DNA from 3 places in the Streptomyces sp. NPDC100445 genome. Region 1 is predicted to be linked to each of the others. Evidence: predicted binding sites of a transcription regulator. Region 1 holds the regulator's gene; each other region holds the start of a gene.
The links. The regulator HrcA, encoded in region 1, represses chaperone genes, less so after heat shock. The targets are predictions, from matches to a motif close to TTNGCACTCNGNNNNNCNGAGTGCNAA.
Positions count from the first base shown of each region.

Region 2: the regulator HrcA is predicted to act here: its motif matches at 1,766-1,792, upstream of groL (chaperonin GroEL).
Region 3: the regulator HrcA is predicted to act here: its motif matches at 1,923-1,949, upstream of groES (co-chaperone GroES).

Region 1 covers NZ_JBIVZV010000002.1:173,350-176,621, forward strand. The annotation lists gene ACIQVT_RS06130 (MBL fold metallo-hydrolase) at 41-763, opposite strand; gene hrcA (heat-inducible transcriptional repressor HrcA) at 934-1,950, shown strand; gene dnaJ (molecular chaperone DnaJ) at 1,951-3,084, shown strand; gene ACIQVT_RS06145 (nitronate monooxygenase) at 3,230-3,272, shown strand, end outside.
Region 2 covers NZ_JBIVZV010000005.1:140,845-144,116, forward strand. The annotation lists gene thrC (threonine synthase) at 1-742, shown strand, start outside; gene ACIQVT_RS14765 (MoaD/ThiS family protein) at 739-1,014, shown strand; gene ACIQVT_RS14770 (cold-shock protein) at 1,455-1,658, shown strand; gene groL (chaperonin GroEL) at 1,955-3,272, shown strand, end outside.
Region 3 covers NZ_JBIVZV010000013.1:87,366-90,637, reverse strand. The annotation lists gene ACIQVT_RS27720 (polysaccharide deacetylase family protein) at 1-897, shown strand, start outside; gene ACIQVT_RS27715 (polysaccharide deacetylase family protein) at 894-1,703, shown strand; gene groES (co-chaperone GroES) at 2,094-2,402, shown strand; gene groL (chaperonin GroEL) at 2,523-3,272, shown strand, end outside.

The sequences.
Region 1 (3,272 bases):
CGACGCCCACGACACGCCGGGCGCCCGCGCGCGGAGCGGCTCAGCCCACGCCGAAACGGGCGGCCAGGGCGTCGCGTTGGCGCCGTACGAAGGCGGCGTCCACGACGGCCCCGTGCCCCGGCACGTACCGGGCGTGCTCGCCGCCGAGCGCCAGCAGCCGGTCCAGCGCGGCCGGCCAGTGCGACGGGACCGCGTCCGGGCCCGCCTGCGGCTCCCCGGACTCCTCCACCAGGTCGCCGCAGAACACCACCTCGACCTCACCGGGAACGAGCACGGCGAGGTCGTGCCCGGTGTGGCCGGGGCCCACGTTCGCCAGCAGCACCTGCTGGCCGCCGCCGAGGTCGAGCGTCCACTCGCCGGACACCGGGTGGGCGGGCGGCACCAGCGCGTCGACCGCCTCGTCGGCGTCGGCGGACGGCAGGCCGTTGCGGAGCGCGTCCAGGCGCAGCTCCTCGCGGCCGTGGGACAGGACGGCGTCCACGCCCACGGCCGCGTAGGTCTCGGCGCCGGCGAACGCGGACGCCCCGAGGACGTGGTCGAAATGGGGATGGGTGAGCGCGAGATGGGTCACACGGCCGCCGGACAGCGCCTCGGCCCGGGACCGCAGCCGCGCCCCCTCGGAGAGGCTGGAACCCGCGTCCACCACCAGTGCCGTGCCCGCGCCCAGGACCAGGCCGGAGGTGCAGTCCCAGCCGGGCAGCCGGCACCGCCCCACCCCGGCGGCCAACCGTTCCCAGCCCAGGTCTTCCCAAGTCACCGTCATACCGGCGACGCTAGCGCTACGAGCCGGTAACGCGGGCCCGACCTTGCCCCGTGCGTACCCGACGGCCGTACACTGGGCCGGGAGTGGCTGGCACTCGCACGGCCGGAGTGCCAGGCGGCCGGCCCGGACGGACGAACGGACGAGGGACGACGTGCTGGAGGTGCGCGCGGATGCTGAGTGAACGCAGGCTTCAGGTGCTGCGCGCCATCGTCCAGGACTATGTCGGCACCGAGGAGCCGGTGGGCTCCAAGGCGCTCACCGAGCGACACAACCTGGGTGTCTCCCCGGCGACCGTCCGCAACGACATGGCGGCCCTGGAGGACGAGGGGTACATCGCCCAGCCGCACACCAGCGCGGGGCGCATCCCCACCGACAAGGGCTACCGCCTGTTCGTGGACAAGCTGGCCGGCGTGAAGCCGATGACCGGGCCGGAGCGGCGCGCCATCCAGAACTTCCTGGAGGGCGCCGTCGACCTCGACGACGTCGTGGCGCGCACGGTCCGGCTGCTGGCGCAGCTCACCCGGCAGGTCGCCGTCGTGCAGTACCCCTCGCTGACCCGGTCCACGGTCCGGCACGTGGAGCTGCTGTCGCTGGCTCCCGCCCGTGTGATGCTGGTGCTGATCACGGACACCGGCCGGGTCGAGCAGCGGATGGTCGACTGCCCGGCGCCGTTCGGCGAGGCGTCCCTGGCGGATCTGCGGGCGCGGCTGAACAGCCGGGTCGCGGGCCGCCGCTTCGCGGACGTGCCGAAACTGGTCGAGGACCTGCCGGACGCCTTCGACCACGAGGACCGGGGTACGGTCTCCACGGTGCTCTCCACCCTTCTGGAGACACTCGTCGAGGAGAACGAGGAGCGGCTGATGATCGGCGGTACCGCCAATCTCACCCGCTTCGGGCACGACTTCCCCCTCACGATCCGGCCCGTCCTGGAGGCCCTGGAGGAGCAGGTCGTGCTCCTCAAGCTCCTGGGCGAGGCGAAGGAACCCGGCGTTACCGTGCGCATCGGCCACGAGAACGCCCATGAAGGACTCAACTCCACCTCCGTGGTGTCGGTGGGCTACGGTTCGGGCGGCGAGGCAGTCGCCAAGCTCGGCGTGGTCGGACCGACCCGCATGGACTACCCGGGAACGATGGGAGCGGTACGCGCAGTGGCACGGTACGTCGGACAGATCCTGGCGGAGTCGTAAGTGGCCACGGACTACTACGCCGTTCTCGGCGTGCGCCGCGACGCGTCGCAGGATGAGATCAAGAAGGCGTTCCGTCGGCTCGCTCGCGAGCTGCACCCGGACGTCAACCCCGATCCGAAGACCCAGGAGCGGTTCAAGGAGATCAACGCCGCCTACGAGGTGCTGTCGGACCCGCAGAAGAAGCAGGTCTACGACCTCGGCGGCGACCCGCTCTCCCAGTCGGGCGGCGGCGCGGGCGGTTTCGGCGCCGGCGGCTTCGGCAACTTCTCCGACATCATGGACGCGTTCTTCGGTACGGCGTCGCAGCGCGGGCCCCGCTCGCGCACCCGGCGCGGCCAGGACGCCATGATCCGCATCGAGATCGAGCTGGACGAGGCGGCCTTCGGGACGACCAAGGACATCCAGGTCGACACCGCCGTCGTGTGCAACACGTGCAGCGGTGAGGGCGCGGCCCCGGGCACGTCCGCGCAGACGTGTGACATGTGCCGCGGCCGCGGCGAGGTGTCGCAGGTCACCCGGTCCTTCCTGGGTCAGGTCATGACCTCCCGGCCCTGCCCCCAGTGCCAGGGCTTCGGCACGGTGGTCCCCACCCCGTGCCCGGAGTGCGCCGGTGACGGCCGGGTCCGCTCGCGCCGCACGCTCACCGTGAAGATCCCGGCCGGTGTGGACAACGGCACGCGGATCCAGCTCGCCGGTGAGGGCGAGGTCGGTCCCGGCGGCGGTCCGGCCGGTGACCTGTACGTCGAGATCCACGAGCTGCCGCACGCGATGTTCCAGCGGCGCGGGGACGACCTGCACTGCACGGTCACCGTGCCGATGACGGCGGCGGCCCTGGGCACGAAGGTGCCGCTGGAGACGCTGGACGGCATGGAGGAGGTCGACATCCGGCCCGGCACCCAGTCCGGCCAGTCGATCCCGCTGCACGACCGGGGCGTGACCCACCTGCGCGGCGGCGGCCGGGGCGACCTGATCGTCCACGTCGAGGTGATGACCCCGACCAAGCTCGACCCCGAACAGGAACGCGTCCTGCGCGAGCTGGCGAAGCTGCGCGGCGAGGAGCGCCCGCAGGGCCAGTTCCAGCCCGGGCAGCAGGGGCTGTTCTCCCGGCTGAAGGACGCGTTCAACGGCCGTTGAGACGGACGGTCGGCGGGGGGCCGGAGCCGGTCCGGAAGGGGCCGGGAACCGCGGGGGCCGGCCCCCGGAAACGGCTCGTGCCGGGGGCGTATGCCGGTGCGAGCCCGGATTCGGACTTGCCCGGAGTACATGACACCATGCGCTCATGTCCTCCGCGCTGACCGATCTCTTTCCCCACCCGATCGTGC
Region 2 (3,272 bases), on a different contig from region 1:
GGTCGTCATGGCCGCCGTCTACGGCGGTGAGCTGGTCGGCATCGAGGGCAACTACGACGACGTGAACCGCTTCTGCTCCGAGCTGATCGGCGACTCGGCCGGCGAGGGCTGGGGCTTCGTCAACGTCAACCTGCGGCCGTACTACGCGGAGGGCTCCAAGACCCTCGCGTACGAGATCTGCGAGCAGCTCGGCTGGCGGCTGCCGGACCAGATCGTGGTCCCGATCGCCTCCGGCTCCCAGCTCACGAAGATCGACAAGGGGCTCCGGGAGCTGATCGCGCTCGGACTGGTCGAGGACCGGCCGTACCGCATCTTCGGCGCCCAGGCCGAGGGCTGTTCGCCGGTGTCCGCCGCCTTCAAGGCCGGGCACGACGTCGTACGCCCGCAGAAGCCGGACACCATCGCCAAGTCGCTCGCCATCGGCAACCCGGCCGACGGCCCGTACGTCCTGGACATCGCGCGCCGCACCGGCGGTGCCGTGGAGGACGTCACCGACGAGCAGATCGTGGACGCGATCCGGCTGCTGGCGCGGACCGAGGGCATCTTCGCGGAGACCGCCGGCGGCGTCACCGTGGGCGTCACCCGCAAGCTGATCGAGAACGGCGTGCTGGACCCGGCGAAGACCACCGTCGTCCTCAACACCGGCGACGGCCTGAAGACCCTGGACGCGGTGGCCGGGACCGGCCTCACCGCCACCATCCGCCCGACCCTGGACTCCTTCCGAGAGGCTGGCCTCGCATGAGCGTGACCGTTCGCATCCCCACCATCCTGCGCACCTACACCGGCGGCTCGGCCGAGGTCGCCGCCGAGGGCACGACCCTCGCCGAGGTCATCGCCGACCTGGAGAAGAACCACGCGGGGATCGCCGCCCGGGTCCTGGACGACCAGGGGAAGCTGCGGCGGTTCGTCAACGTGTACGTGAACGACGACGACGTCCGCTTCGAACAGGGCCTCCAGACCGCCACGCCGGACGGTGCCGGCGTCTCGATCATTCCGGCGGTCGCCGGCGGCTGAACCGCCGCATCATTACCTTCGGTAACGCCGGTTACGCGTCGTTCATGACATTGCCCTCTCCGTAAGAGAAGCGGAGGGGGCAATTCTGTGTGATTGAGCGCGGTAGAGTTGGGGAACACGGTCGCCGTCCACGGGTCGGCCTTCCGGGATTCCGTTCCGCGCGCCCGACTAGAAACAGCCAAAGTGCTGGGGTGTTCCGCGGCTTTTGTTCCCTTCGTGGGGCCCGACTTGCCCTGAAGTCGGATGAATTCTCGCCACATTCCGGACCGCTCGCGTCCAGATTTCTCGTCCGATTGACCTGTTGCAGACGGCAGTTGGACAGATACATTCAGCCGCGGTCGACGCGTTCCGGCGCACGCCCCCGGCTGAATGGGGGTGAGGTCTGACCCGGGTCCGCGAAGTGCGGATCTGTGCAAGGGCCAGTAATAGGGGAGTTAGGCATGGCTCAGGGCACCGTCAAGTGGTTCAACGCGGAGAAGGGGTACGGCTTCATCGCGGTCGACGGTGGTGCGGACGTCTTCGTCCATTACAGCGCCATTCAGATGGACGGCTACCGCACCCTGGAAGAGGGCCAGCGGGTGGAGTTCGAGATCTCGCAGGGCCAGAAGGGCCCGCAGGCCGACATGGTTCGCCTCAGCGCCTGAACGTCTCTCACGGCGAAGGGCCCGCACCGGCACAGGGTGCGGGCCCTTCGCCGTGCCCGGAGCCGTGTTCGCGTGGGGCTGACGGAGGGCTCGTACCCCCCGAGGCGCTTGCACTCGACCATGCCGAGTGCTAATCATTGCGTTAGCACTCTGAAGGTGAGAGTGACAACGAAGGACCGGGTCGGTGAGGCCCGCAGGCCAAGTGGGGCAAGGAACCACGCGGCCGGCGAGCCGTCCGTCGCGGGCGCGGGCGCGGTCCGAAGGAATCACCCCCAGTCCTGGAGGGACCACTTCACATGGCCAAGATCATCGCGTTCGACGAGGAGGCGCGGCGCGGCCTCGAGCGCGGCATGAACCAGCTCGCGGACGCCGTGAAGGTGACGCTCGGCCCCAAGGGCCGCAACGTCGTCCTCGAGAAGAAGTGGGGCGCCCCCACGATCACCAACGATGGTGTATCCATCGCCAAGGAGATCGAGCTCGAGGACCCGTACGAGAAGATCGGCGCCGAGCTGGTCAAGGAAGTCGCCAAGAAGACGGACGACGTCGCCGGTGACGGTACGACGACCGCGACCGTTCTCGCCCAGGCCCTGGTCAAGGAAGGCCTGCGCAACGTCGCCGCCGGCGCCAACCCCATGGCCCTGAAGCGCGGCATCGAGAAGGCCGTCGAGGCCGTCTCCGCCGCCCTGCTGGAGCAGGCGAAGGACGTCGAGACCAAGGAGCAGATCGCCTCCACCGCGTCCATCTCCGCCGCCGACACCCAGATCGGCGAGCTCATCGCCGAGGCCATGGACAAGGTCGGCAAGGAAGGCGTCATCACCGTCGAGGAGAGCAACACCTTCGGTCTGGAGCTCGAGCTCACCGAGGGCATGCGCTTCGACAAGGGCTACATCTCCGCCTACTTCGCGACCGACATGGAGCGCATGGAGTCGGTGCTCGAGGACCCCTACATCCTCATCGCCAACTCCAAGATCTCCTCGGTCAAGGACCTGCTCCCGCTCCTGGAGAAGGTCATGCAGTCGGGCAAGCCGCTGCTGATCATCGCCGAGGACGTCGAGGGCGAGGCCCTGTCGACCCTGGTCGTCAACAAGATCCGCGGCACCTTCAAGTCCGTCGCCGTCAAGGCCCCGGGCTTCGGCGACCGCCGCAAGGCCATGCTCGGCGACATCGCCATCCTCACGGGCGGCGAGGTCATCTCCGAGGAGGTCGGCCTCAAGCTGGAGAACGCGACCCTGGACCTCCTGGGCCGCGCCCGCAAGGTCGTCATCACCAAGGACGAGACCACCATCGTCGACGGCTCGGGCTCCTCCGAGCAGGTCAACGGCCGGGTCAACCAGATCCGTGCCGAGATCGAGAACAGCGACTCGGACTACGACCGCGAGAAGCTCCAGGAGCGCCTGGCGAAGCTCGCCGGCGGTGTCGCGGTCATCAAGGCCGGTGCCGCCACCGAGGTGGAGCTCAAGGAGCGCAAGCACCGCATCGAGGACGCCGTCCGCAACGCGAAGGCGGCCGTCGAGGAGGGCATCGTCGCCGGTGGTGGCGTGGCCCTGCTCCAGGCCTCCCAGGTCTTCGAGAAGCTGGAGCTGGAGGGTGACGAGGCGACCGGCGCCAACGCCG
Region 3 (3,272 bases), on a different contig from region 1:
CAGACATCGGGTGTGCCGGTCGCCGTCCGCTGCGCGGCCCTCGCGCTGGCCACCGCCGCCCTCCTCACCGGCTGCGCCGACCGCACCGAACCGGCCTCCGGACAGGGCGGTCCCGCCCACACGTCGGACCCCCGGGCCGGGCAGGCCGGCGCACAGGCCCGCCGGACCGCCGAACACGCCCGGCTGGCCGCCGCCGCCCGCCGCTGGGGCCTGGCCCGCACCCCGCTCCCGACCCCGGCCCCGCCCGCGAAGAAACCCGAGATCACCGCCCGTGACGGTTTCGAGGTCGACGGGCAGGAGGAGGACCGGCTCCCCCCGGTCTTCACCACCGTCCCCACCCGGCAGAAGGTCGTCTTCCTCACCATCGACGACGGCGCGGAGAAGGACCCCGCGTTCCTGCGCATGATGAGCGAGCTGAAGATCCCGTACTCGGCCTTCCTCAGCAACTACCTCGTCAAGGAGGACTACGGCTACTTCCGCCGGATGAAGGCCCTGGGCGTGACCCTCAACAACCACACCCTGACCCATCCCTATCTGCCGGGGCTCTCCTACGACGAGCAGAAGCACGAGATCTGCGGCATGCAGGACATCATGAAGCGGGAGTTCGGCAGGGCGCCCACCGTCTTCCGGCCGCCGTACGGCAACTACAACGGCGACACCCTGCGCGCCGCCAAGTCCTGCGGGATCCGCTACGCGCCCATCTGGGACGAAGAGGTCTTCGTGGACCACTGGGAGTACCGCGAGTGGGACCGCAGCCTGCACCCCGGTGACATCGTCCTCACCCACTTCCGGGGCCGGGACGAGTGGAACGGCACGATGGTGGACGACATGCGCCGCTTCCTGGACAAGGTCACGCGCGAGGGCTACGCCGTGGCCCGCCTGGAGGACTACCTGTGAGGCGGCGGGGCCCGGCCGCGGTACTCGCCGCGGCCCTGCTCCTGGCGGGCTGCGCCCCGTCCGTCGACCCCATCGAGCGGCTCGGCAAGAAGGCCGCCGAAGGCGTGCGCCCGCACGGCCCGGCCCCCGACCGCGGCTACCGCCGCTGGGGGCTGGCCGAACCGCTCGCCCGCGCCCCGCTGCACCCCGTCCGGCCGGTCTCCACGCACCCCGGGGCGCACGGCCTGCCCCCGGTGGTCGACCACGTCACCACCCGCGACCGGGTCGTCTTCCTCACCTACGACGACGGCGCCGAACAGGACCCCCGCTTCGTCGACATGGTCCGCGAACTGCGGCTCCCGGTCAGCATGTTCCTCACCGACAGCGTCGCCGGCCCCGGTTACGGCCACTTCGCCCGCCTGCGCGCCCTCGGCGCGGGCGTGGAGAACCACACCCTCGACCACCGGGCGTCGGCCGGCACGCCGTACGCCGCCCAGCGCGCCGAGATCTGTGGCCAGCAGCACCGGCTCCACGCCCGCCTCGGCGTCCGCCCGCGCCTGTTCCGGCCGCCGTACGGCTCCTACGACACCACCACCCTGCGCGCGGCGGCGGACTGCGGCATCACCGCGGTCGTCCGGTGGCGCGCCGCCCTCACCCCGGCCGGCCTCGTCTACACCCACGGCCCGCGCCGACTGCGCGCCGGCGACATCGTCCTGGTGGGCCCGGACGAGTCGCCGGGCCCACCCCTGCGCGAACGCACGGCGCGGGTGCTGCGCACGGCGCAGGAAGGCGGCCTGACCGCCGGACGCCTGGAGGACTACCTCTAGGGCCTCTCGTTCGGATCCTGCCGGGCTCGCGCCCTGGCACCGCGCCTCGCCGCGTCGTCGTCGGTTGCCGTGGCTCCGCCATGACGCCCTCCTCCGCCTTGCGGTCCACGGCACCGGACCCCGCTCCCTGATCCGGCCCGATCCGAACGAAAGACCCTGGCCCGGCTGCCCGCGCGGGAGGCCCCGGAACCCCCGAATCGGAGCGACGCGCCGCGCGCATTGGCACTCCGCTTGACCGAGTGCTAATCGCGGTCATAGTCTCGGCCCTGGCACTCGGCAGTAGAGAGTGCCAACAAAGCGACGGGCAGATCCGGCACCCGCGACGACGGATCGACCTGGTCGCCACCTCAGACAGTCAACCCCGAGATCTCCGAAGGGGGAGGTCGGATCGTGACGACCACCAGCTCCAAGGTTGCCATCAAGCCGCTCGAGGACCGCATCGTGGTCCAGCCGCTCGACGCCGAGCAGACCACTGCCTCTGGCCTGGTCATCCCGGACACCGCGAAGGAGAAGCCCCAGGAGGGCGCCGTCCTCGCCGTGGGCCCGGGCCGGTTCGAGAACGGCGAGCGCCTGCCGCTCGACGTCAAGGTCGGTGACGTCGTCCTCTACAGCAAGTACGGCGGCACCGAGGTGAAGTACAACGGCGACGAGTACCTCGTCCTCTCGGCCCGCGACGTTCTCGCGATCATCGAGAAGTAATCACCTCAAGCACTTCGCTGCTCTGAGCTGCGCCCCTGGTCCCCGCGAATCGACAAGAAGCCGGGCGCCCGGGGCGCAGTCTCTTTTCACCCACTGATTTCGGAGAGGGCTCCCGCTGTCATGGCGAAGATCCTGAAGTTCGACGAGGACGCCCGTCGCGCCCTTGAGCGCGGCGTCAACAAGCTTGCCGACACGGTGAAGGTGACGATCGGCCCCCGCGGCCGCAACGTCGTCATCGACAAGAAGTTCGGCGCCCCCACCATCACCAACGACGGTGTCACGATCGCCCGCGAGGTCGAGATCGAGGACCCGTTCGAGAACCTCGGCGCCCAGCTGGTGAAGGAGGTGGCGACCAAGACCAACGACATCGCGGGTGACGGCACCACCACCGCCACCGTGCTCGCCCAGGCCCTGGTGCGCGAAGGCCTGAGGAACGTCGCCGCCGGCGCCTCCCCGGCCGCCCTGAAGAAGGGCATCGACGCCGCCGTCAAGGCGATCTCCGAGGAGCTGCTCGCCACGGCGCGCCCGATCGACGAGAAGTCCGACATCGCCGCCGTCGCCGGGCTGTCCGCCCAGGACAGCCAGGTCGGCGAGCTGATCGCCGAGGCGATGGACAAGGTCGGCAAGGACGGTGTCATCACCGTCGAGGAGTCCAACACCTTCGGTCTGGAGCTGGACTTCACCGAGGGCATGGCCTTCGACAAGGGCTACCTGTCGCCGTACTTCGTGACGGACCAGGAGCGCATGGAGGCCGTCCTGGAGGACCCCTACGTCCTCATCCACCAGGGCAAGATCGCCGCCATCGCCGACCTGCTGCCGCTGCTGGAGAAGGTCATCCAGGCCGGTGCCTCCAAGCCGCTGCTGATCATC